DNA from 3 places in the Ensifer sp. Root127 genome. Region 1 is predicted to be linked to each of the others. Evidence: riboswitches for the same ligand, from Rfam matches in the RefSeq annotation. Region 1 holds a riboswitch; each other region holds the start of a gene.
What was found. A riboswitch is a leader RNA that binds a small molecule or an ion and turns the genes downstream of it on or off. The one in region 1 is predicted to bind cobalamin.
Positions count from the first base shown of each region.

Region 2: linked by a shared signal. The riboswitch ahead of ASD03_RS27630 (CbtB-domain containing protein) and the one ahead of nrdH (glutaredoxin-like protein NrdH) in region 1 are both predicted to bind cobalamin.
Region 3: linked by a shared signal. The riboswitch ahead of cobU (bifunctional adenosylcobinamide kinase/adenosylcobinamide-phosphate guanylyltransferase) and the one ahead of nrdH (glutaredoxin-like protein NrdH) in region 1 are both predicted to bind cobalamin.

Region 1 covers NZ_LMDX01000054.1:399,878-409,637, reverse strand. Annotated here, with positions in the region: gene ASD03_RS37035 (RNA polymerase sigma factor) at 1-452, shown strand, start outside; gene ASD03_RS37030 (DUF4142 domain-containing protein) at 540-1,064, shown strand; gene ASD03_RS37025 (cupredoxin family copper-binding protein) at 1,074-1,394, shown strand; gene ASD03_RS37020 (acylphosphatase) at 1,584-1,868, shown strand; gene ASD03_RS37015 (TetR/AcrR family transcriptional regulator) at 1,952-2,656, opposite strand; gene ASD03_RS37010 (multidrug effflux MFS transporter) at 2,865-4,061, shown strand; gene nrdF (class 1b ribonucleoside-diphosphate reductase subunit beta) at 4,165-5,154, opposite strand; gene nrdE (class 1b ribonucleoside-diphosphate reductase subunit alpha) at 5,171-7,324, opposite strand; gene nrdI (class Ib ribonucleoside-diphosphate reductase assembly flavoprotein NrdI) at 7,294-7,710, opposite strand; gene nrdH (glutaredoxin-like protein NrdH) at 7,728-7,949, opposite strand; cobalamin riboswitch at 8,251-8,477, opposite strand; gene ASD03_RS36985 (hotdog domain-containing protein) at 8,629-9,429, opposite strand; gene metE (5-methyltetrahydropteroyltriglutamate--homocysteine S-methyltransferase) at 9,426-9,760, opposite strand, start outside.
Region 2 covers NZ_LMDX01000034.1:19,328-29,087, reverse strand. Annotated here, with positions in the region: gene ASD03_RS27680 (LysR family transcriptional regulator) at 1-520, opposite strand, end outside; gene ASD03_RS27675 (hypothetical protein) at 611-997, shown strand; gene ASD03_RS27670 (TetR/AcrR family transcriptional regulator) at 1,014-1,595, opposite strand; gene ASD03_RS27665 (crotonase/enoyl-CoA hydratase family protein) at 1,691-2,482, shown strand; gene ASD03_RS27660 (metalloregulator ArsR/SmtB family transcription factor) at 2,527-2,901, shown strand; gene ASD03_RS27655 (SRPBCC family protein) at 2,898-3,461, shown strand; gene ASD03_RS27650 (SDR family oxidoreductase) at 3,572-4,369, shown strand; gene ASD03_RS27645 (anthrone oxygenase family protein) at 4,416-4,895, opposite strand; gene ASD03_RS27640 (NAD(P)H-binding protein) at 4,892-5,722, opposite strand; gene ASD03_RS27635 (TetR/AcrR family transcriptional regulator) at 5,826-6,518, shown strand; cobalamin riboswitch at 6,517-6,786, shown strand; gene ASD03_RS27630 (CbtB-domain containing protein) at 6,829-7,005, shown strand; gene ASD03_RS27625 (CbtA family protein) at 7,203-7,997, shown strand; gene ASD03_RS27620 ((2Fe-2S)-binding protein) at 8,073-8,936, opposite strand; gene ASD03_RS27615 (glucoamylase family protein) at 8,933-9,760, opposite strand, start outside.
Region 3 covers NZ_LMDX01000012.1:193,788-203,547, forward strand. Annotated here, with positions in the region: gene ASD03_RS39985 (hypothetical protein) at 155-298, opposite strand; gene ASD03_RS15550 (cobyric acid synthase) at 549-2,006, shown strand; gene ASD03_RS15555 (class I SAM-dependent methyltransferase) at 2,131-2,754, shown strand; gene ASD03_RS15560 (adenylate/guanylate cyclase domain-containing protein) at 2,780-5,008, opposite strand; cobalamin riboswitch at 5,318-5,724, shown strand; gene cobU (bifunctional adenosylcobinamide kinase/adenosylcobinamide-phosphate guanylyltransferase) at 5,862-6,386, shown strand; gene cobW (cobalamin biosynthesis protein CobW) at 6,390-7,454, shown strand; gene cobN (cobaltochelatase subunit CobN) at 7,526-9,760, shown strand, end outside.

The DNA of each region.
Region 1 (9,760 bases):
GAACCTGGCTGTCACGCATCGTCATCAACGAGGCGCTCGGCCGGTTGCGCCGGGGACGCCGCAAAGCCGACGCCCTGGGCTCGATCGGCGATGGCCGCGATGCGACGATCATCCAGTTCCCGCTGCCGGCAAGTGCCGATGATCCCGAACGCACGATGGCGCAGCGGCAGATCCTGCAACTCGTCGAACGGGCGACCGACAATCTGCCCGATATCTACAGAACGGTTTTCGTCGCGCGGGTGATAGAGGGGCTGAGCGTGGAGGAAACGGCTGATCTGCTTGGGTTACGCCCCGAGACGGTCAAGACACGGTTGCATCGGGCGCGGCAGCTGGTGCGCAAACAGTTGCATGAGCAGATCGGCCCGGTTTTGCTCGATGCTTTCCCCTTTGCCGGGCGGCGCTGTGCGCGGCTGACCGCGGCGGTCATGAAGAGGCTTGGCCTTTCCAGCTGACCGGCGGGAACCTTTGCGGGCAGGCGGCATCCAATGGATGTCAACTGCAAACAGGGTCCGCGCCCTGCGCGGAACAAGGAGGTTTCCATGAACATTCGGCCAATGACCGCGCTCGTCACGCTTTGCCTGCTCGGGCTTGTGATCCCGGCACAGGCAGCGGATAAGCCGACCGACCCACAGATCGCTCACATCGCCTATACGGCCGGAGTGATCGATGTGGAAAATGCCAAGCTTGCGATCTCGAAGTCCGGCAACAAGGACGTCGTTTCGTTTGCCGAAGATATGATGCGCGACCATGAGGCGGTGAATACGCAGGCGCTCTATCTCGTCAAGAAACTCAAGGTGACGCCGGAGGACAACGATACCAGCAAGGCGCTCTCGAAAGCAGCTGACGACGAACGTGCCAAGCTTGCCACGCTCGACGGCGCGAGCTTCGATAAAGCCTATGTCGACAATGAAGTCGCCTACCACAAGCAGGTGAACGGAGCCCTGGAGACCCTGCTCATTCCATCGGCCAGCAATGCCGAACTTAAGGCACTGCTTGAGACCGGCTTGAAGATCTTTCAAGGCCACCAGCAGCATGCAGAACATGTTGCCGCATCGCTGAAGTAGGGCGCAGCCATGCGATCCGGGTTTTATCTCGTTGCCATTGCCGGGCTCCTGCTCGGCAATGGCGCAGTGGATGCTCAAGCAGAGACAATCCGCGTGACGATCGAAAAAATGGCGTTTGTTCCCGCAGAGATCGAGGCACGCATCGGCGACACGATCGAGTGGGTCAACAGGGACATCCTCGTCCATACAGCGACCGTGAAGGGTGGTTGGGAGGTGTTGATCCCGGCGAAGAAGACCGCAAGTCTCGTCGTGCGGGAGGCGGGGCTGATCGATTATTATTGCCGCTTTCATCCCAACATGAAGGGACGCATTTTGGCGGCGGCGCCATAGGAAATTTCCAGGAGAACTGCGAAGCGGTCTTCCGTCCGGAAATGCGTCAAAACAAGGCGACGGAGCCATTCCGCAACTTCGCCCGATGTGGAAACGGCCCGGCGTCGCAGGCGCCCGCAACGTCAGGTGGCTTGTCTTTGTCCGCCTTCGCTCCAGTTTCTCTTCTATAACAAAAAAACAGGTGCGATCATGATCAGAGAGCGCAAGGCGATGCTCGTTCGTGTCAGCGGAAGGGTGCAGGGCGTCAGCTTCCGCATCTGGGCCCGCCGCGAGGCCGAACGCCTCGGAGTGACCGGCTGGGTGCGCAACGAGCGCGACGGATCGGTGGCGGCGATGATCGTCGGCTCCGATGCTGCGCTCGCAAACATGGTCGAGCGGCTCTGGATGGGGCCGGCGGATGCCTCTGTCGTCAGCGTCGAAACCGAACCGGTCGCCCTGCCCGATCCGGTGCAGGGGTTCCAGATCACTGGTTAGGTGATCGGAGATGCGGAGGGGCGTTGGTCTTAGGTGCGTCGCGAAGACGTCAGGGTGACTGAATTGGTCAGAGCGACTGGCGGTCAAGCCGATTGGTCGAGGCGACCGGCTTTTTTCTGGGCTCGTTCGGTCTCGACCCTGCCATAGGCGCGCAGGAAGGTCCTGACGGCGTTGCGGGCAGAGGTCTGCAATTGCTCCTCCGTTGGAGCTTCGCCAAAAGGACCGGCTATCTGCATGTCCGCCTTGATCAAGGCCAGGAATTGCCGAGCGGCCAAGTCGAGGTCGTCGATCTCAAGCGGGGCCGCGTGGGCAAGCCGGGCAAACAGTGCCGAGAGTGCCGCGCCGATCTTGCCCGGTCCCTGTTCGCGCCAGATCCTGATCAGCTCGGGATATCGCTCTCCCTCGGTCTCGACCAGCTTCCGGATGAACTTGCCGTCCTGATTGCAGATGCAGTTCCTGTTGAGGCGCACTGCAAAGGCAGTGAGGTCGTCCTCGAGATTGTCTGCCCGTTGCGGGAAGGTCGCGAGGATCGAGAACAGCGCGGCGTTGGTTCGGTCGAGGATATCCTGCACCACCGCCATGAACAGCGTCTCTTTTTCGCGGTAGTGATTGTAGATGGTCTGCCTGGAAACACAGGCTTCCGCGGCGATTTCGTCTATGCTGGCGCCGGAAAAGCCTTCGCGGCAGAAGACCTCTGCGGCGGCGTCGAGGATCGAGATGCGTTTGGCGCATTGACCCTTCTGGGTGGGGCCACCGGCGGTCGGCAAGGCGGCTTGTCGTTTTTTCATGATCCGACGATAGGACATGTTGACGGTTTGGACAATAGTGTCTAATTTGACATGTGTGTCCAAAATTATGGACCACATAGGTCAGCGTAGGATGCGTCTCCCGGACGTTCGATCCTGGCACGACCGGCTCATTCCAGTTTCAATCCCGGCGGCAACGAATGCAGGCGCGCGTCCTCGTTCGTTTCGCGACCTCTGAAAGATCATCACCATGACGGCGTCCTTTCTACGCACTGCCATAGTCCTCGGTCTGATTTCAGCGATCGGGCCTTTCGCAATCGACATGTATCTCCCCGCGCTGCCGTCGATCGGCAAGGATCTCGCCGCAGAGACCGGTGTCGTGCAGCTTAGCCTGCTCGCCTTCTTCATTTCCTTTGCAATTTTCCAGCTCGTCTATGGCCCACTCTCGGATATGTGGGGCCGCAAGGCGCCGCTCTATCTCGGCATCGGCCTGTTCGCGCTGGCCAGCATCGGCTGCGCGCTCGCGACCGATATCGAAACGCTCATCGCCTTCCGCTTCCTGCAAGGTATTGGCGGTGCCGCCGGCATGGTCATTCCGCGCGCCATCGTTCGTGACATGCACACCGGCGTTCAGGCGGCACGCCTGATGTCGCTGCTGATGCTGGTGTTCAGCATCTCGCCGATCCTGGCGCCTCTGACTGGCAGCGCCGTCATCGAGTTCTACGGCTGGCGCGGCGTTTTCTATGCCGTCATGATCGCAGCCTTCATCGGCCTGATCCTGCTGTCGACCCAATTGGCTGAGACCCGTCCGAAGAAGGACAGGGCCGACAGCAATTTCGGCAGCGCGATTGCCGCCTACCGGCTGCTTCTGAGCGACCGGAACTTCCTGACGCTCACCTTCATCGGTGGCCTCGGCATTTCGAGCTTCCTCGTCTACCTCGCAAATTCGCCCTTCGTGCTGATCGATCATTATGGCCTGACGCCGACGCAATACAGCTTCGCCTTCTCGATCAACGCGGTATCGTTCTTCGCGGTCTCGCAGGCAACGGGTTGGCTTGGCGATCGTTTTGGTCTCGTCCGGGTCATGCAGCTTGCCGTCGCCGGCTTTGCCTTGACCATGGCCAGCATGTTCATCGTCATGAGCCTCGGCTTCAACCAGTTGCCGGTCATGGCCGTATTCCTGTTCGTCGGCTACGGTGCGCTCGGTCTGGTCATCCCGACCTCCGCGGTGCTGGCGCTCGAGGATCACGGCGAGATTGCCGGTACGGCATCGGCGCTGATGGGGACGCTGCATTTTGTCACGGCGGCTGTCGCCATGATCGTTGCTGCCGTCTTCTTCAACGGAACGGCGCTTCCGATGGCCGCGGGCATTGCGATTTGCGCGGTCAGCGCGTTCCTGCTGACACAGGCAACCATCGGCCGCAGCCGTGTCGTGCCGGCGGAGTAACACCACCTTGCTTCGCGCAGTTGAAACAGGACGGCCGGTGAAGACCTTCTCGTCTTCACCGGCCGCTTTGCTATTGGCTCAGCAACGGAGTGCGGCGCGCTTGTCAGAAATCCCAGTCTTCGTCTTCGGTCGCAACCGCCTTGCCGATGACATAGGAGGAGCCTGACCCCGAAAAGAAGTCGTGGTTCTCGTCGGCATTCGGCGACAGCGCCGACAGGATTGCCGGATTGACCTTGCAGGCGTCGGCCGGAAACAGCGCCTCATAGCCGAGGTTCATCAGTGCCTTGTTGGCGTTGTAATGCAGGAACTTCTTCACGTCCTCGGTCAGGCCGACGCTGTCGTAAAGCGACTCGGTATATTTCGCCTCGTTGTCGTAGAGTTCGAGCAGCAGGTCGAAGGCGAAATCCTTCATCTCCTGCCGACGCTCGTCGCTTAACCGCTCCAGGCCCTTCTGGAACTTGTAGCCGATGTAATAGCCGTGCACCGCCTCGTCGCGAATGATGAGGCGGATCATGTCGGCGGTGTTGGTCAGCTTGGCGCGGCTCGACCAGTACATCGGCAGATAGAAGCCGGAGTAGAACAGGAAGCTCTCGAGGAAGACGCTGGCAATCTTGCGCTTCAACGGATCCGCTGTGCGATAGTGCTCGAGAATGAGCGCCGACTTCTTCTGGAGGTGTTCGTTCTCCTCCGACCAGCGATAGGCGTCGTCGACATCAGGTGTCGAGCAAAGCGTCGAGAAGATCGAGGAATAGGAGCGGGCATGCACCGCCTCCATGAAGGAGATGTTGGAATAAACAGCTTCCTCATGCGGCGTGATCGAGTCCGCCATCAGCGTCGGCGCGCCGATGCTCGTCTGAATCGTGTCGAGCAGGGTCAGGCCGGTGAAAACGCGGATCGTCAGCTGCTGCTCTTCCGGCCGAAGTGCTGCCCAGGAGGGAATGTCGTTGGAGAGCGGCACCTTTTCCGGCAGCCAGAAATTGCCGGTGAGCCGGTTCCAGACCTCGAGGTCCTTGTCGTCCTCGATACGGTTCCAGTTGATGGCGCGCACGGCCCGCGGGCTCTTGGGCGCCTTGGTCTTCACTTGGATGTTCATCGTGTTCCCCGGAGTATCACAGTGCGCAGGAGACGCAGCCCTGCACTTCCGTGCCGGACAGTGCCATCTGACGAAGGCGGATGTAGTAGATCGTCTTGATGCCCTTCTTCCAGGCATGGATCTGCGCGCGGTTGATGTCGCGGGTCGTCGCCGTATCCTTGAAGAACAGCGTCAATGACAGGCCCTGGTCGACATGCTGGGTCGCCGCCGCATAGGTGTCGATGATCTTCTCCGGGCCGATCTCATAGGCATCTTGATAGTAGTCGAGATTGTCGTTGGTCATGAAGGCGGCCGGATAGTAGACACGGCCGATCTTGCCTTCCTTGCGGATCTCGATCTTCGAGACGATCGGGTGGATCGAGGAGGTCGAATGGTTGATATAGGAGATTGAGCCGGTCGGCGGCACCGCCTGCAGGTTCTGGTTGTAGAGGCCGGAGGTGATCACCGCCCTCTTGAGTTCCAGCCAGTCTTCCTGCGTCGGGATCTGCACACCAGCGATTTCAAACAGTTCGCGCACCCTCTCGGTTGCCGGCTTCCATTCCTGCTCGGTGTATTTGTCGAAATACTCGCCGGAGGCGTATTTCGAGTTCTCGAAGCCCTTGAAGCTCGACCCGCGTTCGACCGCGATGCGGTTCGAGGCGCGGATGGCGTGGTAGGTCACCGTGTAGAAATAGATATTGGTGAAGTCGATGCCTTCTTGCGAACCGTAATAGACGCGTTCGCGGGCGAGATAGCCGTGCAGGTTCATCTGGCCGAGGCCGATCGCATGGCTGTCGTCATTGCCCTTCTCGACGGAGGGAACCGAGGCGATATGGCTCATGTCGGAGACCGCGGTCAGCGCCCGGATCGATGTCTCGATCGTCTTGCCGAAATCGGACGAATCCATCGCGGCGGCGATATTCAGCGAGCCGAGATTGCAGGAGATGTCCTTGCCCAGGTGCTTGTAGGACAGGTCGTCATTGTACTCGCTGGCTTCGCTGACCTGGAGGATTTCTGAGCAGAGGTTGCTCATGGTGATGCGGCCGGCGATCGGGTTGGCGCGGTTCACCGTGTCTTCGAACATGATGTAGGGATAGCCCGACTCGAACTGGATTTCGGCCAGCACCTGGAAGAACTCGCGCGCCTTGATCTTCTTCTTGCGGATCCGGCTGTCGGCGACCATTTCCCGATATTTTTCCGTGACCGAGATGTCGGTGAAGGCAACGCCGTAGACGCGCTCCACGTCATAGGGCGAGAACAGGTACATGTCCTCGTTGTTCTTGGCGAGTTCGAAGGTGATGTCGGGAACGACGACGCCCAGCGACAGCGTCTTGATACGGATCTTCTCGTCGGCGTTCTCCCGCTTGGTGTCGAGGAAACGCATGATGTCGGGGTGGTGGGCGTTGAGATAGACGGCGCCGGCACCCTGGCGGGCGCCAAGCTGGTTGGCGTAGGAGAACGAATCCTCCAGCAGCTTCATCACGGGAATGATGCCGGACGACTGGTTTTCGATCTGCTTGATCGGGGCGCCGGCCTCGCGGATGTTGGTGAGCGACAGCGCCACGCCGCCGCCGCGCTTCGACAATTGTAGCGCCGAATTAATGCCGCGCGCGATCGATTCCATGTTGTCCTCGACCCTCAGCAGAAAGCAGGAGACGAGCTCGCCGCGCTGCTTTTTGCCGGCGTTGAGGAAGGTCGGGGTCGCCGGCTGGAAGCGACCGGAGATGATCTCGTCGACCATGTCGCGCGCCAGCGCCTCGTCGCCGCGCGCCAGCGTCAGCGCCACCATGCAGACCCGGTCCTCGTAGCGCTCGAGGTAGCGCTTCCCGTCGAAGGTCTTCAGCGTGTAGCTGGTGTAATATTTGAAGGCGCCGAGAAAGGTCGGGAAACGGAACTTCTTGTCATAGGCGTGATCGAACAGGTCGCGCACGAAGTTGAACGAATACTGGTCGAGAACCTCCTGCTCGTAGTAGCCCTCGGTGACGAGGTAATCGAGTTTTTCGCGCAGGTTATGGAAGAACACGGTGTTCTGGTTGACGTGCTGCAGGAAGTACTGCTTTGCCGCCAACCGGTCCTTGTCGAGCTGGATCCGGCCGTCCTCGTCATAGAGGTTCAGCATGGCGTTCAGCGCGTGGTAATCGAGCGCCGATTCCGTCGCCTTCAAGGGGCGTTCGAGTGTTGAGACGTCCAAAATCGTTCCATCCCGTTTTTGACATTGGCTACGTCCTCATCGGTTCCCAACAGTTCGAACCGGTAGAGATAGGGCACCTGGCACTTGGCCGAGATCACGTCGCCGGCGATCCCGTAGGTCGCGCCGAAATTGCTGTTGCCCGCGGCAATCACGCCGCGGATGTGGGAGCGGTTGTCCGCATCGTTGAGAAAGCGGATCACCTGTTTGGGCACGGCGCCCCGGCCGTCGTCGCCGCAATAGGTCGGGACGACGAGCACATAGGGTTCGTGCACGTCGAGCGGCGCGTCGGCCGCGCTGACGGGAATGCGTCTGGCGCGCAGGCCGAGCTTGCCGACGAAGCGATGGGTGTTTTCCGAGCGGGTGGAAAAATAGACGATCAGCCCCATCGCGCCGTACCTCGGCTTCAGGACAGTGCGCTGATCTTGTCGGGGCGGAAGCCTGCCCAGTGCTCCGGACCGGCGATGACGACGGGAACCTGCATGTAGCCAAGGCCCTTGACCGTCTCGAACGCGTCCTGGTCGACCGAAATGTCGATCACCTCGTAATTGACGCCCTGGCGGTCGAGCGCGCGATAGGTTGCGGTGCACTGGACGCAGGCGGGCTTGCTGTAGACGGTGACGTTCATTTCTTCCTCGTTTGGTCGGCTGGATCTGGGCATGAAAAGGCATGCGGATACGCACAAGCGATCCGGCGAAATGCAGGACTGGCAGGATGACCGCTTGCTCGGGTCGAGAGGACCCGGGCGCGGTTGTTCGTCAGATTCGCGGCTTCCCGCGCCTCTTCATTGGCGAATGATAGGAATTCGATGACGCGGACATGACTTCACCCCGAAGTTGAAGACGGCGCTTCCGGGGAGACGTCGAGACGATCAGGCAGGTTTCATCCTGCCCCATGCACACCTCTGACCTCTCCGGACACCCCGCCCGTGGACGTTTATCGATCGAGGCAGGTCTCCTGGCTCACGGGTCGGTGCTTCTGTCCGGACCTTCCCGAAGCATCATGCTTCAGTGGCCGAATGCTGGACAGTTGCTCGCCGTTTACAGTTGCGGGGGCAGCCACGGCTTAGCCAAGCGAAATCGCTACGACGGCACCGTATTCCCATCTTCGCTCCCAATCCTTGCGAATCGGGAGAACCTCGAACACTAGATATAGTATATGTCGGGAAAATTGCGTCAATAGGTTCCATGTCGAAGCCACCTGGGAGGCGGACAATATTTTTTCGGGTGTGGATAGCGGGGAGTAAACGACAAGTGTCGGCGAAGCCTGTGGATGGAGAGCCGTCATTGACAGCTCTGCTGAAATCCTCAAGCCGCGAAGGCGGGAACAGGACGATTGTCCCCGTCGACTGCCACCATGATGAAGGCGCCATGGGCAGTCAGGGTCTGTTTCGCTCCCGTCAAATCCTCTGACCACAATTCGACATCGACCGTCGTCGAGCTCCGTCCGGTGCGCACAATCCTGGCGACAAGCTCGATGATCGAGCCAACGGTGATCCGGTGCTTGAAATCGATGCGCTGGCAGGAGGCGAGCACTGTCGTCTTGCGGCTCGCCCGTGTCGCCGCGACGAAGGCGGCCTTGGTCATCTGCGCCAGCGCGTCGCCGCCAAACATGGCGCCGAAGCTGCTGGCCTGATCCGGAAAGACGATATCGACCATGCGCACGGCATCGTCTTTTGGCGCTCCGATCGCATCGGTGTCGAGAGAAGGCAACGACCAGCCGGCGCCCTTGCCCTCCGGCATCGCGACCATGGTGAACTGGCCGCGGGCGCACAGATCGCGGGTGCCGGCCGTCAGATCTTCCGCGATCATATCGACTTCGACGACCATCGAACGCCGCCCGACCCGGATCGGGCGGCCGCTGCAGCTGACGATATGGCCGATGTGGGCGGGGCCGCGGAAGTCGACGCGATCGCAGGAGGCGGTGACGAAGGGAACGCGGCCGTGGCGCGTGGCGACGATGAAGGCGGTCCGGTCCATGAGTGCGAGGCCCGCACCGCCGAAGAGCGTGCCATGGTGATTGGTGTCGCCGGGAAAGACGATGTCGATCAAGGTGGCGGGCGCCGGGGTTTCCCCCGGCGCCTTCTCGATATTGCTATCGTCCGTCATGCGTTTGCGGCCTCTTGCCGGCCGGCAGTGAAGGATTGGCGCAGCGTTTGCGCCGCCGCGACCATGTTGACGAGCGCCGGGCGAACTTCCTCCCACCGCCTTGTTTTCAGCCCACAATCCGGATTGACCCAGATCTGCGCCGGCGTCAGACCGTCGGTCGCCTGTTCGATCAGATGCACCATCTCGTTGACAGTGGGTACCCGCGGCGAGTGGATGTCGTAGACGCCGGGGCCGATCTCGTTCGGATAGGCCTGATCGATAAAGGCGCCGAGCAGCTCCATCTTCGAGCGCGAGGTTTCGATGGAGATGACATCGGCATCCATTGCCGCAA
Region 2 (9,760 bases), on a different contig from region 1:
CGAGGCGGTCGATCGCAACCGGGGTCCGGTCAACGAGGCTGCGGTCGTCACGATCGCCGCCGACCGAGATGACCGCATCGACTTCGCCCTGCGACAGTTCGGTGGCGTAGGAGCGGCGCTCGAAGGAGCGGATCTCCAGGCTATGGCACGCATGGTCCTGTTGCACGCCCTGGATCAGCACCGGCAGCAACTGCTGGCGCAGGCCGTCGGGCACCACCAGGGTAAACCGGCGCGCCTGGGGCAACGCTTCCAAAGCGCCGGATGAAACCGCGAGCGTAATGCTGGCAATCATCTCGCTGAGCGGCACCGCGATCTCTTCCATCCGCGGCGACGGCGCCATGCCGGTTGGCGTGCGCACGAACAGTTCGTCGGAAAAATCCTCCCGCATGCGCCGCAGCCTGTGGCTGATCGACGACGCCGTCACCCCGAGCCGCACCGCCGCCCGCCCGACATGGCGTTCCAGCATCAGTGCATGCAGCACTTTCAGATTGTTGAGGTCGATGCGACGCCAGTCGAGCATGCTGAATTCCGTTCAATGCGAGATGAGGAGCGATCATTTTCCAGCGATCGTTGGCCTTGCTACAGCGGCTCCTTAACACAGGAGACCTCAATGCTTGACCTGAAACGGATCGCCCGCAGCACTTTGCTGCCGCTTCTGTTGCTGCCGGCGCCATCCATCGCCGAAGATGGCGGCCCGCACGTTACCAGCTGCGAAGCGATCTTCCATATGGTTGCGGGCTGGCAGAAGCAACCGCCGGAGTGGCCCGATGTCGAGCTGACGGCCGAGGTCGTGTCGTTGGAGGTTCAGGATCCGATCGCCGTCACCACCCTTTGCCCACAAACCAGGACCCGCGTCGTTTGCCTGGAATACAACAACAGCGCCTTGAAGCCGGGAGACCGGGTCGATGTCAGCGGGCTGGTCTCCGGCACTTTCGAAGACGGCGTCGTGCTCGATCCCTGCGGCACCATCAAGGTCGAAGCTGACGAAAAAACCTGACGACAGAAACCCGAGATCAGCGGGCAGCCGTCGCCACACGCACGAGGGTCGCTGCCGCCTTGCCGGCACTCTCCATATAGCTCGCATCCCGGTGCAGGAGCACGACTGCAAAACTGCCGTCGAGCAGCAACAGCATCTGGCGCGCCAGCTCGCCTGCATCATCGATGCCCGCCACGGCAAACATCTGCGTCAGCCAGGCCTCGAACTTCTTCTTGTGGGCGGCACCGATGCGGATAGCGGGATGGCCGGGCATGTTCGCAAGCTCGGCCGACGTGCGCAGGAAGCCGCACCCCTTCCATTTCGAATGCCGCGCTGCCCGGGCGAGATTGACGAAGATCGCCTCGACCTTCGCGGCAAGATCGCCGTCTGCTGCATCGAACCATCTGCGGAAGAGCGCCAGGTTCGGCTGGTCGCGCCCTTCGAGATAGGCGGCGATCAGCTCGTCCTTGCTCCCGAAATGGTAATAGAGCGTGCGTTTCGTCACCCCGGCAGCTTCAGCCACCGCGTCGACGCTGACGGCGCGAATGCCCTCGGCATAGAAGAGTTTCGAGGCGGCATCGATGATGCCTTCCCGGGTGGTGCGCTCTGGTTTTGCCATATCGATGTATACCGACTAGTGAATATACTTTTGATCTTCCCTCACCTAGCCTTCTTTCGTCAATGCCTCGCTCGACGCGAGGAAGGGAGAACACCATGTCCGACACCGTATTGCTGCAGATTTCCGATGGCATCGCGCTTCTGACGCTGAACCGACCGGCCAAGCTCAATGCGCTGAACTACGAACTGATCGATTGGCTTTTGGGTCTGCTCGACATGATCGAGGTGAACGACACCGTCGGCGCGGTGATCATCACCGGTGCTGGCGAACGGGCCTTTTCCGCCGGCGGCGACATTCCCGAGTTTTCCGGGAGCGTTGCCAAGGGGGCGAACACCGCCGTGCGTGATTTCGTCCGCCGCGGCCAGCGCCTGACCGCAAGGCTGGAGGCATTTCCCAAGCCCATCATCGCCGCCGTCAACGGTCTCGCCTATGGCGGCGGCTGCGAAATCACCGAGGCCGTGCATCTTGCCGTTGCCAGCGATCGCGCCCGTTTCGCCAAGCCCGAGATCAGGCTGGGCATGCCGCCGACCTTTGGCGGCACCCAGCGCCTGCCCCGGCTTGCCGGCCGCAAACGCGCGCTGGAACTGCTTTTGACCGGCGACGACTTTTCGGCCGAACACGCGCTCGAACTGGGGCTGGTCAACAGCGTCGTTGCCCACGACGAGCTCATGCCTGCCGCCCGCGCGCTTGCCAGACGCATCCTGCGACATTCACCGCTTGTCGTCCAGACGATCATCACCGCCGTCACCCGCGGCCTCAACATGTCGATATCAGAGGGGCTTCTGGTGGAAAGCGAACAATTTGCCCGCATGGTGCCGACCGCGGACCTCACAGAGGCGTTGGTCGCCTGGAAGGATCGGCACAGAGATATTCAACCAATCGGTTGACAATAACCGCGAGATCGGCGATATTCAACGACATGGTTGAATATATGAACGATCGGCTTGACGCCGTCTTCCATGCGCTGTCCGACCCGACGCGGCGGGCGATGCTGCAGGATCTGTCAGCGGGTGAGCGGCTGGTGGGCGAGTTGGCCGCACCCTTCTCGATCTCGCTTGCCGCCGCATCGAAACACATCAAGGTGCTCGAAGGCGCCGGTCTCGTGCGGCGCGAAGTGCGCGGCCGGGCGCATGTCTGCCGGCTCGACGCCGAGCCGATGCATGCCGGCATGGAATGGATGCGCCATTACGAAGCCTTCTGGCGTCAACGCATCGATGTGTTGGAGGCACTGCTTCTGGCCGAGGACGCCGCGAAGGCCGCAGACAGGCAGACCACGACGCCGCAGCAAACGGAGAAGAAGCGATGACACCGCAAGCCGGCATGGACGACGGCGGATATGCCCGGATCGTCGCGCCGGATGCGGCACGCATCGAGCGGTTGTTGCCCGGCCCGATCGAGCGCATCTGGGCCTACCTGACGGAGGAGGACAAGCGCCGCCAGTGGATGGCGTCGGGCACCATAGGTGCTATAGCCGAATCGACGGTCGAACATATCTTCCGCCATGAGGACCTCGGCACGGATTGCGGTGAGCCGCCAACCAAATATGCCGCCCTTGCCGGCGAAAGCCGTATCCATGGCCGCATCATCGCCTGCAAGCCGCCGTACCTGTTGGCCTATACCTGGGGCGAAGGCACGCCGACGCCGTCGCAGGTGCGCTTCGATCTGGAGGCCAAGGGCTCAGAAGTGCTGCTGGTGGTCACCCATTCGCGCATCGCGACACAGGAGATGATGGCAAGCGTGGCTGCCGGCTGGCACACCCATCTCGACATTCTCGCCGATGTGGTTTCCGGCCGCACCTCGCATGGCTTCTGGAACAAGCATACTAGGCTCGAACAGGAATATGCGCGGCAGATCGCTGCGCGCTAGTACCCGTTAACACATCATACTTGCTGCACGGTTTTCTCCCTTGGATCGATATCGATCCAGGGGCCCATGCCGCACGCCCATTCACCCCAACAGGATCAAGGGAGGCTACAATGTTGCTTCAGGATAAGAGTGCGATTGTTTATGGCGGCAGCGGCGCCATCGGCGGTGCTGCGGCGCGTGCCTTTGCCCGCGAAGGCGCGAGTGTCTTTCTCGTTGGACGAACGGCCGAAACCCTGGATCGTACGGCCAAGGCAATACGGGCGGCGGGTGGAAAGGCGGAGTTCGACGTCCTCGACGTGATGGATCAAGCCGCCGTCGAGCGGCATGCGCAATCGGTTGTCGACCGAACCGGCAGGATCGACGTGGTCCTGACCGCTGTCGGCTTTGCCCACATTCAGGGCCCGCCGCTTTCTGAGCTGACGCTGGAACAGTTCGAGCACCCGATTGCAGCCTATACCCGCGCCAACTTCATCACCGCCAAGGCGGCAGCAGCGCAGATGGAAAGAAACGGCAGCGGTGTCATCCTGACGCTTTCGACGCCCGGCTCGCGCATGTCCGGCTCGGGTTTCCTCGGCTACGGCACCACCTGCGGCGCCATCGAGACCTTCTCGCGCATTCTCGCCGGCGAACTCGGCAGCCATGGCATCCGCGTCATCTGCCTGCGGCCGGATGCCATTCCCGAGGCACTGCCAGCTTCGCATGCGCGCGCCGTCTTTCAAGGGTTTGCCGACCGGTTCGATACCACTGTGGAGGAGATGCTCGACGGTCGGGCAAAGTCCGGCACATTGCTCGGCCGTTTCCCGAGGCTCGACGAGGTCGCCGACTATGCCGCCTTCGTCGCCTCGGACCGGGCGGGCGCCATGACCGGCGCGATCGCCAACCTCACCTGCGGCTCGCTGGTTGATTGAAATGAACGACCGGCGGACCTTCACAGGGTCGCGTCGGTCGTTCTCTTCAGCTGCGCGCAAAACCCAGAATGAACAGCGCCAGAGCGCCGATCGAGGAAATCGTGCGCACATGGTTCCACCAGACCCAGTCGGTCAGGTAGTGCTGCTGCCAGATTTCGGTGGCAGCCTGCCCAGACGTGGCAGCCGCCAGCGCATCGTTCATCGGCACGTTGAAGATAATGGTGACGATCAGCACGCCGGCGACGTAGGCGATGCCGCCGGCCGCCAGCAGCAGGCTGCCGTTACCGCCCCAGATGAAGGCCGCGACGACCAGCGCGAGCCCCAGAAGCGCCGTGCCCATGAAGGTACTGAGGAACAGCGGATTCTGGATCACCACGTTGATGGCGTTCATCGCCGCGATCCCCTGCTCCGCCGGCAGCCGCGACAAAGCCTGCATGATGCAGACCGAGAAGATGAAGAACAGCCCGGCCATCAGGCCGGAGCCGATTGCGGCGGCAAACGCCAGAGCGGGGATCAGCGGGATCATGCGGCGATACTCCAGACACCAGTTGCAGCGGTCTCCCGGGCATAGTCGGCGAAGTCGCGCGGTTTGCGCCCAAGCACGCGCTCGACATCGGACGTCACTTGCGAATTGCGCCCGTCGAGCACCGACGTGAAGAGATAGCGGATGAGTTCGACATAGTCATCAGGCAATCCGTCGGCCCGCAACTGCACCGTGAAGTCGGCAACCGGCACGGACTGATAGCCGATCCGGCGGTTGGCAGCCGTCGCGATCTCGGCCACGGCCTGGGCAAAGGTCATCAGCCGCGGGCCTGTCAGCTCATAGACCTTGCCGACATGCCCCTCGTCCAGAAGGGCTGCAACTGCCACGTCGGCGATGTCGTCGGTGCTGATGAAGGGTTCGGTGATCTCATCCGGCGGCAGGAACACCGATCCGCTGCGAACGGAATCGGTCAAAAAATCCTCGCTGAAATTCTCGAAGAACCAGCTTGCCCGGATGATCGTCCAGTCGGCGCCGGAGGCCTGCAGTTCGCGCTCGGCCGCTTCCGCCTCGTCCTCGCCGCGCCCCGACAGAAGCACCAGCCGCTTGATGCCCGAGCGAACGGCAAGCCTCGAGAATTTGCGGATGGTTTCGACGGCGCCCGGCACCGCCAGATCCGGCTGGTAGCTGATATAGATGCGCTCGACATTTTCAAGCACGGGCGCCCAGGTCGCCTCATCCGTCCAGTCGAAGGAAGGCGATGCCGAACGGGCGCCGATGCGCACCGCGATACCCCGCTCCTCAAGGCGGGCCGCCACCCGCCGCCCCGTCTTGCCCGTACCGCCCAGAACCAGTGTGAGTTTGTCAGTCATCGCTTCCTCCTGAGGTTGATTGCAAAACATGAGCATCTCTCACATTTGCAAATGTGATAAATCCTCGTATTTTAGGAGTCAAGTCAAAATGTGAGCATTACTCATGATTCCCGATGCAAGCCCTTCCACAATCCCCGCTGACGACGAGCCGGCGCTGCGCCGCACGCCCAGCCAGAAGCGCAGCCGCGAGCGCGTCGAGCACATCCTTTCCTGCGCCACGGCGATCATCCAGGAGAAGGGCAGCGACGCCATGCGCATGAGCGAAGTCGCTGAAAAGGCTGGAATCTCGATCGGCTCCCTCTACCAGTACTTCCCCGACAAGGCGGCGATCGTGCGCACGCTGGCCGAGCGCTACAATGCGGTCTGCAATGAATGCATCGGGGCCGAGCTTGCCACGGTGACGTCGATCTCGGAACTGCGTGACGCCTTCTCCATGCTGTTCGACATCTATTACGATATGTTCCTGGCCGAGCCTGTGATGCGCGACATCTGGTCAGCGATGCAGGCCGACAAGGCGCTGCGCGAGATCGACCTTTTGCAAAGCCGTGCCGGCGGCCAGCTTCTGGCCGACGTCTGGGCTCGGTTTGCGCCCGACACGCCGCGCGAAACGATCGACAGCGCCGCCTTTTTGATCATGCATCTCGGCGATTGCACGATGCGGCTTGCGGTCTCCGTCACCAGAGCAGAGGGCGACCAGATCGTCGAAGCCTATAAACGCATGATCCTTCGTGATTTTGTCGCGGATGGACCGGGCGGCGGCGCAAGTCTAATTGACATCTCCGGGGTGCGATCCTAATCATCGTGGATCGATTGGTTCCCGCAACGCGAACGCGTTTCGGGAGTAAACGGGAACGTGACGGATGGACCCATGCTGGGCATTCAAATCACGGCCGACCCCGCGACTGTAGAGCGACGTGAATGCGCCGTTCCGGAGCGATCCGGAAGAAGCCACTGGAGACAAGACCGCGAGAGGGCGGCCCTTGCTCTGGGAAGGCGAGGCAAATCCAGGGTGATCTCACCCGACGTCCTGAGCCAGGAAACCTGCCAGTCGATGCGGGCATAGGGCCCAAACCGGGAAAGATCCCGACGCCATCACGGAGGTTGTCATGGCTACATCTACAGTTTCGAGCATTCCGCTCTCCCTCAGCGATCGTCTGACCGCAGGTATCATCGCGCTCCTCATCGGCGGCTTCCTCGTCTTCGGCGCAGGCCTGGCGAACTCGGCCGTGCTGCACGATACCGCGCACGACACCCGCCACTCCTATGGCTTCCCCTGCCACTAAGCGATGTTCCGGGACGCGACTTGCGTTCCGCATCGACATAGCTGCGGACAAAAACGCTTCCGGCAGACAGCCGGACGCGTTTGCTCGCGTCTGATGCAGATTGAAGATCTGCCGGACGGAGCCGTTCGCATATTTGCCAGTGGGACACGGCGCTGCCTGCCAGATGCATGGCGCGCCGATATCGAGGGATATCGAAAATGATTGTCAGAACGCTTCTGGCCGCGATCGTGGCTGGATTGATTGCCGGTGTCTTCATGACCGGCGCCCAGGAACTGCGCGTCGTACCGCTGATCCTGCACGCGGAAGAATTCGAAGGCGAGGCACCGGCCGCCGGCGAACAACCAGCCGTTCAGCCGGGAACGGCCGATCCGGCCGCAGCAAACCACGACCAGCATTCGTCGCTGAAGGCGGTTTCGCCGATTGGCGCTTTGCTTGACGCCCTGTCGCCGATCACGCCTGCCTACGCCCATGAGGGCGAACACGAGGAAGGCGGCATCATGTTCGGCATGAGCCGCTTTTCCGGCACGCTGATCGCCAATCTGGTGACCGGCTCCGGCTTCGCGCTGCTGCTCGCCGGCGTCAGCCTCGTCATCGGCTACCCGATCACGCTCAGGAACGGCGCGCTCTGGGGCGCCTGCGGCTGGCTTGCCGTGCACATGCTGCCGGCAATCGGTCTGCCGCCGGAACTGCCGGGCTTCCCGGCCGCGGAACTCGGCGACCGCCAGGTCTGGTGGGGTGCAACCGTGCTGTTGTCTGCCGCCGGTCTCTATCTGCTGGTCTTGCGGCAAGAGATCGCCGCCAAGATCATCGGCCTCGTGCTGATCGCGGCACCGCATGTCTATGGCGCGCCGCAACCGTCGGACATCTCCAGCAATGTGCCGGCCGTGCTCGGCGCTGAATTCGCCGTGGCAGCCCTTGCCACCACGCTCGCGTTCTGGATTGTTCTCGGCGTCGTGTCGGGCTTCATCAACGATCGTTTCGCCAAGGCGTAACAGACCGGCCAGATTTCGCCATCAACCCGGAGCCCCTGATATCGCCGATATCAGGGGCTTTGTCGTCGAGATGTCTCAGCGCGCCTGCAATGCCAGCAGATGCGCCTGCAACCGCGCGCGGCGGTCGTCCGGCGCCAGCATCACGCAACTGTCGCAGAAGCTGCCACCTTCCGTTCGATAATAGAGACAGCAGCCGCCGCGCAGGCGATAGGTGCGCGACAGCGCATGATTGCCGCCGATCTCGATCACGATGTCCTCGTAACGGAGCTTGTCGGAAAATAGCGACGTACCCGCGCGCTTGACGATCGCCAGCGCCCTCGCCATCGCGGTCTCCTCGTCGCCGAGGACGCGGCCGATCTCCAGGAACCCACCGGCAAGCGAATCCGCCGCAAGCCGCCATTGCGCGCCCGAGGACAGGCCGGTGCGACGCTTCAACATGACGACGATCGGCGCCAGATGCGCAGCGAAGGTTTCGCCGAAGACGTCCGCAGTCGCCGGGGCATGATCCCCGGCTGCGGGCAAGGCAAGGCTGAAATGAAACCGCTTGGCCGCGACAAGCCGTTCGCCATAGGCCCGCGAAAATTCTTCGAAGCGAAGGCCGCGAACGGCTGCCACGATGCCCCCACCGAGATAGAGGCCGCCAAGCGCGAGCGTGAGCTGGTTGCTGTAAAAGGCAATCAGATGGGCGGCGCGGATCTTGTCGTCCATGCCCTCGGCAAAGCGATCCTGATAGGCAAGGCTGTCTTCAAGCCCGACGCCCTCCTCCACCCAGAACCGCGCCTCGGGAAGAAATACGTCGCCGGCGGCCCCGAGCGAAAAGCCCACTTCGGGGAAAGACGACTGCAGGTGCGCGAGAACGCCAAGGGCGCTCTGGCGCAACGCCGCGTCCGCCTCGTCCTCCGCCGGGCGCTCGTCCTGCCGCTCGTGGCCCAAGCTCATGCCGTCTCCCTGGTCTCAAGCCAGCCGCCGCGAAAATCCGCCCGCTGCAATCCGCGCCGTATGGCCGGAATGCTGCGCGTCAGCTCCCAGACGAAACCGTTTCTGGCATTCTCGATCATCATCACGACAAGCCCCTGGTCAAGCCCGACCACGCGGTCGTCGACCCAACCCTCCGGGCCCACACCGGGCAGGCTCGGATTGAACCCGCCGGGAAACCGGCTCTCGCACAGAATGTCCGGGTAACAGTTCTCGAGCTCGGCGAGTGCCGACTGCGACGCATCGGCAGCGAAAGGCAGACAGGCAACCGGTGCCCAAGGTGCCAGCGTGCCATCGTCAGGACCACCGGGCGCGCCGCGCGCCGCATAGCCGAGCATCCGCTGCCAACGCCCATCGACAAGCCGCTGCCGCCCCGCCGGTCCACCGCAGGCGCTGAGGCCCCACATATCCCCGCCGTAACCGGCGAAATCGCCGGGATTGCGCTCGGCATGGGCTCGCTGCAGCGCGATCGCCCGGCAGGTATTGTCGAAATAATCAGTCGCCTCGTCACGCATCGGCGCATCGCCAATGCCGCGAAGGTCCAACCAGGCTTGCGGAAAGAGATGGACGAACAAAGGCGCGGCCTGCAGATGCGGCGCACCGTCGACCGTGGTCCACGCATAGGCGGCCGTGAATTCGCGGTAGTGCTCCGGGCCGATTGCATGGTGCGGCGCGCCGAGCGCGAGCACGTAGAGCAGCAGTGCCTCGCTGTAGCCCTGCCATCGATACTTAAGAAACCGCCCGGGCGGTCGCCAGCCCATCGTCAGTATCTCGCCACGGCCGAGCGC
Region 3 (9,760 bases), on a different contig from region 1:
CTGCGGCGACGACATGCGCAAACCCAGCGCCTCACATGCGCCGTATGGCCAAAAAAAACCGCCTCCACGAAGGGAGACGGCTGGAGGAGAAGGCGTCAGCTGCCGGAATGCGAAGCCGTGGCCGATAGGGGCCCGATCCTATGGGCCTGATGGGTCAGCCGACGTTGGACGTGCGGATGAAGCCGAGCGGGCCGAAGGGAGCGTCGAGAACGACGTTGCGAACGCGCGACTGGCTGACCGGTGCCTTGGAATTCCAGGCGATCTGAACGAAATTTGGTTTGCTGAATATGTACAGCATGGGCATGGACCTTGAGAGGCCGGACGTTTGTCGTCCGGTGTGTGTTTCGATGGCGCTGATATAGGCTCGCGCCTTATGGAATTGAATGCCAAACTCGTCACGGGATGTCGCATTTATGCTAGTTTCGGAGGGAAACTCGACAAGCTTGATGAGCGGCCGAAACAGTCCGTCATCGACGCGCCGCAAATGCGGCGAAAACGTGTCAATACAGCTCTTTGCGGCCGGTCAATTCGGTGTTACCGGTGGCCGCATGACACGCAAGATCATGCTTCAGGGAACCGGCTCGGATGTCGGAAAATCGGTATTGGTGGCAGGCCTCTGCCGGCTCGCCTCCAATCACGGGTTGAAGGTCAGGCCGTTCAAGCCGCAGAACATGTCGAACAACGCCGCCGTGTCGCATGACGGCGGCGAAATCGGCCGGGCGCAATGGCTGCAGGCGCTAGCCGCCCGCGTGCCGTCTTCGGTGCACATGAACCCGGTGCTCTTGAAGCCGCAGTCGGATGTCGGCAGCCAGATCGTCGTGCAGGGCAAGGTCGCAGGCCAGGCGAAGGGGCGGGAATATCAGGCACTGAAGCCGAAGCTGCTCGGGGCGGTGATGGAAAGCTTCGAGCAGATTTCGGCCGGTGCCGATCTCGTGGTCGTCGAGGGGGCGGGGTCACCTGCCGAAATCAACTTGAGAGCAGGCGACATCGCCAATATGGGTTTTGCGACCCGCGCCGATGTCCCCGTTGTGCTCGTTGGCGACATCGATCGCGGCGGCGTCATCGCCTCGTTGGTCGGCACCCATGCGATCCTGCCCGACGAGGACCGGCGCATGGTGACGGGCTATTTGATCAACAAGTTCCGTGGGGACGTCACGCTGTTCGACGACGGCATCGCCGCGGTCGGCCGCTACACCGGCTGGCCCTGTTTCGGCGTAGTGCCGTGGCTGAAGGCGGCCGGGCGGCTGCCGGCAGAGGATTCGGTCGTGCTCGAAAAGCTGGCCCGCGGCGAGGGGCGGGCGCTCAAGGTTGCCGTTCCGGTGTTGTCGAGAATTGCCAATTTCGACGACCTCGATCCGCTCGCCGCCGAGCCGGAGGTCGATCTCGTCTTCGTCAAACCGGGCAGCCCGATCCCCGCCGATGCCGCTCTCGTCGTCATCCCTGGGTCGAAATCGACCATCGGCGATCTCAAGGATTTCAGGGCGCAGGGTTGGGATGAGGACCTCAAGCGCCATGTGCGGCGCGGTGGCCGGGTGATCGGCATCTGCGGCGGCTACCAGATGCTGGGCGCGCGCGTCACCGACCCTCTCGGCATCGAGGGCAACGAGCGGGAAATCAAGGGACTTGGGCTGCTCGACGTCGAAACGGAAATGGCGCCGGAAAAGACCCTGCGCAACAGCCGTGCCTGGTCGCTGGAACACGACGTGCCGCTCGAAGGCTATGAAATCCATCTCGGCCGCACCACGGGTCCTGACTGCGACCGCCCTTCGATCCGCATCGACGATCGCGCCGATGGCGCCCTTTCGGCCGACGGACGGGTGATGGGAACCTACCTGCATGGGTTGTTTTCCAGCGATGCCTACCGTGCTGCCCTGCTCAAAAGCTTCGGCATCGAAGGCGGCATCGGCAACTACCGCCAGTCGGTCGATGCGGCGCTCGATGACGTCGCCGCGGAGCTCGAGGCGGTGCTTGACCCGACGTGGCTCCATCAACTGCTCGGCAATTGAGGCCCGCCCGCAGCATTTGCAGCACGCGCGCGGGGCGTTAAGATGCGTCGCGGACTGCGTGCCGCAGGCGCCGACACATGCAGACTTCTGACCACGGGATGACCGGCGCAACAGGCGGTTTGCAATGAGTGACGACGAGCGGCGTGCGCATTGGGATGCTGCCTATGCCTCCAAGGACGAGGCGGGCGTCAGCTGGTTCGAAGGCACGCCCGAGGTGTCGCTGCGGCTCATTCACGAGTACGGGCGGGGCTTGCCGGCATCGCTGATCGATATCGGCGGCGGTGCGTCTAGATTGGTCGATCGGCTGCTGGAGGAGGGCGGATGGTCGGTCGCGGTGCTTGACCTGTCTCCAACCGCGCTTGGCGCCGCACGAGCCCGGCTCGGCGCGCGCGGCGAAGCGGTAGAGTGGATCGCCGCCGACGTGACCGACTGGTCGCCTTCGCGGCAATACGATATCTGGCACGACCGCGCCGCGTTTCACTTCCTGACCGGTGCGGCAGAGCGCGCGGCCTATGTCGAACGTCTTTGTGCTGCCGTGAAGCCTTCCGGACACGCCATCATCGCCACCTTTGCGCCGGATGGGCCGAACCGCTGCAGCGGTTTGCCGGTGATGCGCTACGACCCGGCGGCGCTTGCCGAAGTAATCGGGCCGTCCTTCCGGCTGGTCGAAGCGATCAGGCACCAGCATAAGACGCCATGGAATTCAGTGCAGGCTTTTCAGTTCAGCGCGCTGCAGCGGGTACGGTAGCGGTAGCATGGGCGAGCGCAAGGGGCTAGCGGACCTGCGAGAACGTGAACGCCCTGTCGCCGTGGTACCATATGAATTCGTTTTCCTTGCCGCTAAGTCCTCCGGGATTTCGCAGCACCATTCCGCAGAGGTTCGTTGTCTTGAGCCACAGGAAGCAAACCTCGTCCCTGTCAAACTTGACCTCGACATCGGTCATGCGACCAGCGCCGATGGAAGCCCAGCCTCCTGTCAGAGTGGCCACGCCCCCGGTTGAAATGACAGCCTCATGTTCCTCGCCCGAGTCCAGCATGCGTCCATGCAGCCGATGCCCCAGGAATAGTGAGCGGGCTTCGTCGGCTTCCAGTCTGTTCCTGCCTACGAAGTCGGCGTTCATCAAGGTCTCAGGCACGCCGGCCAGGCGCAGTCCCCGGTAGAAGAGCTCGCTATCCGCCAGCTTTGCCAGATCCATGGGCGGGCTGGTCGAGATGGTGGCGGCAGTGCCACCGCGTGCGAGGCGAAGCGCGTTGAAACGAGTGATCGCTGCCTGCGCTTCCGTGTTCCGGCCGAGGTGCGCGTAAGCGGAGGCGAGAAGAAGGAAAGAACCGTCATCCTGAGGATTGAGTTCGATGCTGCGCTTCACCGCAGCCACCGACGCCTCGAAATCCTCCAGGCTGAACTGCGTCAGTCCAAGAACGTAAATGAAGAAGGACGGAGAGTGCGGATCGAGGCGCATGGCCGTACGGATATAGGGCAGGGCCTCCGCTGGGCGGCCGGCGGAGGTCAGCACGAAGGCCGTCAGCGCGTAGCTCCAGGAATCGCCGGGTTCGAGCGCGATCGCTTCCTTGAGTTCGGCGAGCGCATCGGCATGCTGCCAGGCCGCTTCGGACAGGAGAGCGGCCGCCTGATAGGCGAGCGCTGTTTTGTGTTTCTGCGCGGTCCTTAGAAATTGTAGCGCCTTGGCTCTAGCTTCGATCCGCGAGATATCAAGCCGATAATGCCAACGCCACAGGTAGACGCGCGCGTAGACCATGGCGGCGGCGGCATAGGCTCGTCCATAGGCAGGATCGAGCGCAATCGCCTGCTCGAAAAAAGGCACTGCCTTTGCAAAATCTTCGGGGGTCGTGCGCCGGTGATGCTCCCAGCCGCGCAGGAACGCATCGAAGGCCGCCGGGACCGTCGTTTCCTTGCGTCCGAAGGCCATCTGCTCGTCAGGATTCAACCGAAGCGCAAGCGCGTCGGCAATGCCGCGCATCACTTCGTCCTGCAGCGCAAAGACATCGGAAAGTGAACCGTCGAACTTGCCGGCCCAAACGTGGCCGCCGCTGAGAGAATCTATGAGCTGAGCATTGATCCGTAGCTGTTCTCCGGCACGCTGCACACTGCCTTCGAGGACGTATCGGACACCGAGTTCCTTGGACACCTGCCTGGGTGTCACCGCCCTGCCCTTGTAGGTGAAGGTCGAGTTACGCGCGATAACGAACAAGCCGGATACCTGAGCCAGCTCGGTGACAAGGCCATCGGTCATGCCATCGGCGAAATACTCCTGCCTGGGATCGTCGCTCACGTTGGCAAACGGAAGCACCGCGATCGACGGCTTGTCCGGCGCGGTCAGGTTCGGTGGTTGTATCTGGACCGTTTCCACAGGCGACTCCCAGGGCCGCCACCAGGCCACGCCGGCAGCAGCGCCGAGCACGACAGCAGACGTAACGAGTGCCGCCCAGCGCTTCGCGTGGCGCCCAGCGACCTTTACGCTGCCGGGGCGGGCTTCGTTCAGCCCCAGCCGGTAAGTCCGCACCGGCTTTTCGATATGCTTCAGGCGTTGTTCGCCGAGAAAGACGAAGCCGACATCGAGGTGCTTCTCGACCTGGTCGTAGGCGGTGCCGGAGATGATGATCCCACCCGGTTCGGCGAGGCTCTGCAGGCGCTCGGCAATGATCACTCCATCGCCGTGAATGTCGTCGCCTTCAACGATGACGTCGCCAAGATTGATGCCGATGCGGAATTCCAGTCGACCCTGATCGGAGCCGCGGCTTTCGGATTTCGCGCGCTGAACCTCCACCGCACAACGGACCGCCTCGACGACACTCTGGAACTCGACCAATAACCCGTCGCCCATGGTCTTGATCAACCGCCCGCGATGTGCGGCAATCCTTTGTTCGAACAGGCCGTGCAGATCGGCCTGAAAGCGGGCACACGTACCCTCTTCGTCGGCTTGGGTGAGCAGTCCATAGCCGGAAACGTCGGCAATCATCACGGCGGTGAGCCTGCGTTCCATCTGCCTTCCGGATAATCGAAACGACTTTCGGCTACTCTATCGCAATATCTGACGTTGCTAAAATAAAGTTCAGTTGCCGTGGAGCGTCCGCTCCGACGTCGACTACAGCGCCGCGCGTCTTACTGGACGCGCAAAGGTCGCTGTAACACTTTGAATTGCTGCATGTTTTTATCCTTAGGTCGAATACCATCTAAGGATAAAAACATGCAGGAGTGGCCTTTGCGGCCTGCTGCCGGCAAATTGTCGCGCGCCGCATCTCGACGGGTGGCGTGTCGCACGCGTCGATTGACTTTGCGGCGCCCGCTTCCTAATCATCTGACGTTGGATGGTTTCCCCGGATCGTGGCGATGCGGGGGAATAATTGGGAATGTGACGGATGGACCCAAATCGGGCATCCTTATCGCAGCCGACCCCGCGACTGTAGAACGGTCAGGGTTCGCCATCGGGCTGATAGCCGGCTTCCTTTCGATTGCATGGGGCAATCGAAGGCGGTTTGGAATTCAGCCGGAAAAGCCACTGGCGTGGCTTCGTGATCAGCCGGGTTGGACGCCTCTTCTTCTACGAATCGTCCGCCTTTCACGAAACCAGAAAACGCCGGGAAGGTGAGGCGGGCCGTTCGGGCCCAAGCATCGGTCTTCGCGTGATCACGCGGGGCGCGATGTGGTGGGCTCGTGACGCCGTGAGCCAGGAGACCTGCCGTCCGACAGGGGCATTCCGCCCGAAGGGAAGCCCGCTTCCCACGCCATCACGGAGGTTGTCTTGGCTCATCGATCGTTTCCCGAACGCGCCGTCGGCGCGGTGAAATCCTGTTGCCGCTCGAATTCGCGACCAAGCGCGTGAGGCTGCAACGCACATGAGCATTTCCCATGCCGGGCCGGTTCTGGTCCTCGGCGGTGCCCGTTCCGGCAAATCCAGCTTTTCCGAAAGGCTCGTCGAAGCCTCCGGGCTCGGCATGCACTATGTCGCGACCGGCCGTGCCTGGGACGACGAGATGCGCGAGCGCATCGACCATCACCGGGCAAGGCGCGGCGAAGGCTGGACGACGCATGAAGAGCCGCTCGACCTCGTTTCGCTGCTGACGCGCATCGATGACGAGAACTGCGTGGTGCTCGTCGACTGCCTGACGCTGTGGGTCACCAACCTGATGATGGAAGGGCGCGACATGGCGGCAGAGTTCGCGGCCCTTGCCGCTTTCCTGCCGGAGGCGCGGGCGCGCCTCATCCTTGTTTCCAACGAAGTCGGCCTCGGCATCGTGCCCGAGAACCGCATGGTCCGCGATTTCCGCGACCATGCCGGCCGGCTTCACCAGATCGTTGCGGAGAAATCCGCGGAAGTTTACTTTGTCGCGGCCGGATTGCCGCTGAAAATGAAGGGTTGATCCATGACCACTGCCAGAGCCAACCAGGGCAAGATCCCGGCGACCGTCATCACCGGCTTCCTCGGTGCCGGCAAGACGACGATGATCCGCAATCTGCTGCAGAACGCCGATGGCAAGCGCATTGCGCTCATCATCAACGAGTTCGGCGATCTCGGCGTCGACGGCGACGTGCTGAAGGGCTGCGGCGCAGAAGCCTGCTCGGAAGACGATATCATTGAGCTTACCAATGGCTGCATCTGCTGCACGGTTGCCGATGATTTCATCCCGACCATGACCAAGCTGCTCGAGCGCGAAAATCGTCCTGACCATATCATCATTGAAACCTCGGGCCTCGCTTTGCCGCAGCCGCTGATCGCCGCCTTCAACTGGCCTGATATCCGCAGCGAAGTCACCGTCGATGGCGTCGTCACCGTGGTCGACAGTGCCGCCGTTGCCGCCGGCCGTTTTGCCGACGACCATGACAAGGTCGATGCGTTGCGTGTCGAGGACGACAATCTCGACCACGAAAGCCCGATCGAGGAACTGTTCGAGGACCAGTTGACCGCCGCCGACCTGATCGTGCTCAACAAGACCGATCTGATCGACGCCTCCGGCCTCAAGGCCGTGCGCGACGAGGTCGCTTCGCGCACTAACCGCAAGCCAACAATGATCGAGGCGAAGAACGGCGAAGTTGCCGCTGCCATCCTGCTCGGCCTCGGCGTCGGCACGGAAAGCGATATCGCCAACCGCAAGTCTCACCACGAGATGGAACATGAGGCCGGCGAGGAGCACTCTCATGACGAGTTCGACAGCTTCGTCGTCGAGCTCGGCGCGATTGCCGATCCGGCAGGTTTCATCGATCGCCTCAAGGGCGTGATATCAGAGCATGACGTGCTGCGCCTCAAGGGCTTTGCCGACGTGCCCGGCAAGCCGATGCGCCTGCTGATCCAGGCCGTTGGCGCCCGCATCGACCAGTATTACGACCGTGCCTGGGCGGCTGGCGAGAAGCGCGGTACGCGCCTCGTCGTCATCGGCCTGCACGACATGGACGAAGCTGCGGTGCGCGCCGCCATCACCGCACTCGCCTAACTCCTTGAAGCAACGCAATTCCAGGAAAGCCATTTCACGCTTTTCCTGGAATTGCTCGAACGGACAGAAACATGCATCTGCTTCTCGCCCAGAAAGGAACGATCGCCGACGGCAACGAGGCGATCGACCTGGGGCAAACGCCGGCCGACGTGCTTTTCCTGTCGGCCGCCGACACCGAGCTTTCGTCGATCGCGGCGGCCCATGGCCGGCGCGACGGGGAGCTGAGCCTGCGCATCGCCAGCCTGATGAACCTGATGCACCCGATGTCGGTCGACACCTATGTCGAGCGCACGGCAAGGCATGCAAAACTCATCGTGGTCAGGCCGCTCGGTGGCGCCAGCTATTTCCGTTATGTGCTGGAAGCATTGCATGCCGCCGCCGTCACCCACCGCTTCCAGATCGCGGTGCTGCCCGGCGACGACAAGCCCGATCCCGGCCTCGAGCCGTTTTCGACCGTTGAGGCCGACGACCGCCAGCGCCTCTGGGCCTATTTCACCGAGGGCGGCGCTGACAATGCCGGCCTGTTCCTCGACTACGCCGAGGCGTTGATCTCAGACGCGGAAAAGCCGCAGCCGGCAAAACCGCTGCTCAAGGCCGGCATCTGGTGGCCGGGCGCGGGCGTCATCGGCGTCAGCGAATGGAAGGCACGTGTCCAAGAGCGGATGGTCGCGGGGGAGGGATTCGAACCCCCGACAGTCGGGATCTGCTTTTATCGCGCCCTGGTCCAGAGCGGCGAGACCCGGCCGGTCGAAGCGCTGATCGAGGCGCTTGCCGCCGAAGGCATGCGCGTGTTGCCGCTGTTTGTCTCCAGCCTCAAGGATGCCGTTTCGGTCGGCACGCTGCAATCGATTTTTTCCGAGGCGGCACCCGACGTGGTGATGAACGCCACCGGCTTTGCCGTTTCCTCGCCCGGTGCCGACAGGCAGCCGACCGTGTTGGAATCAACCGGCGCGCCGGTGCTGCAGGTGATCTTCTCCGGATCGTCGCGCGCGCAATGGCAGGCCTCGCCGCAGGGGCTGATGGCGCGCGATCTCGCCATGAACGTTGCCTTGCCGGAGGTCGATGGCCGCATTCTGGCGCGCGCCGTCTCCTTCAAGGCGGCCTCGATCTACGATCCCAAGGTCGAAGCCAACATCGTCGGGCACGAACCGCTTTCCGACCGGGTCCGCTTTGCCGCCAGGCTTGCGGTCAATTGGGCAAAACTGCGCCGCGCCCGTCCGGCCGAACGGCGGATCGCCATCATCATGGCCAATTACCCCAATCGCGATGGCCGACTCGGCAATGGCGTCGGGCTCGATACGCCGGCGGGCACGGTTGAAGTGCTGCGCGCCATGGCGAGCGAAGGTTATCCCGTCGCCGGCGTGCCTGAGGATGGCGATGCACTGATCGGCTACCTGATGGCTGGGCCGACCAACGCGGCGAGCCGCGATCGCGAGATCCGCGAAGTTCTTTCGTTCAGCGATTACAATACGTTCTTCGATTCGCTTCCGAAACAGATTCAGGATGAGGTCAGCGACCGCTGGGGTGCGCCGGAAACCGACCCGTTCTTCCTCGATGGCGCCTTCGCGCTGCCGCTTGCCCGCTTCGGCGAGATTGTCGTCGGCATCCAGCCGGCGCGCGGCTACAACATCGATCCGAAGGAAAGCTACCATTCGCCGGATCTGGTGCCGCCGCACGGATATCTCGCCTTCTACGCTTTCCTGCGCAACCAGTTCGGCGCGCAGGCCATTGTGCATATGGGCAAGCACGGCAATCTGGAATGGCTGCCCGGCAAGGCCTTAGCGCTGTCGGAGACCTGTTATCCCGAGGCGATCTTTGGGCCGCTACCGCATGTCTACCCCTTCATCGTCAACGATCCCGGCGAGGGCACGCAAGCCAAGCGCCGCACCAGCGCCGTCATCATCGACCATTTGACGCCGCCGCTGACGAGGGCGGAATCCTATGGGCCGCTGAAGGATCTCGAAGCGCTGGTCGACGAATATTACGACGCGGCCGGCGGCGATCCGCGCCGGCTCAGGCTGCTCAGCCGGCAGATCCTCGACCTCGTGCGTGACATCGGCCTCGACCACGATGCCGGTATCGACAAGGGCGACAGCGACGACAAGGCGCTGGAGAAGCTCGACGCCTATCTCTGCGACCTCAAGGAAATGCAGATCCGCGATGGCCTGCACATTTTTGGCGTTGCACCGGAGGGGCGGTTGCTGACCGACCTGACCGTGGCGCTGGCGCGGGTGCCGCGCAGCCTTGGCGAAGGCGCCGACCAGAGCCTGCAGCGGGCGATGGCCGCGGATGCCGGGCTCGGCTTC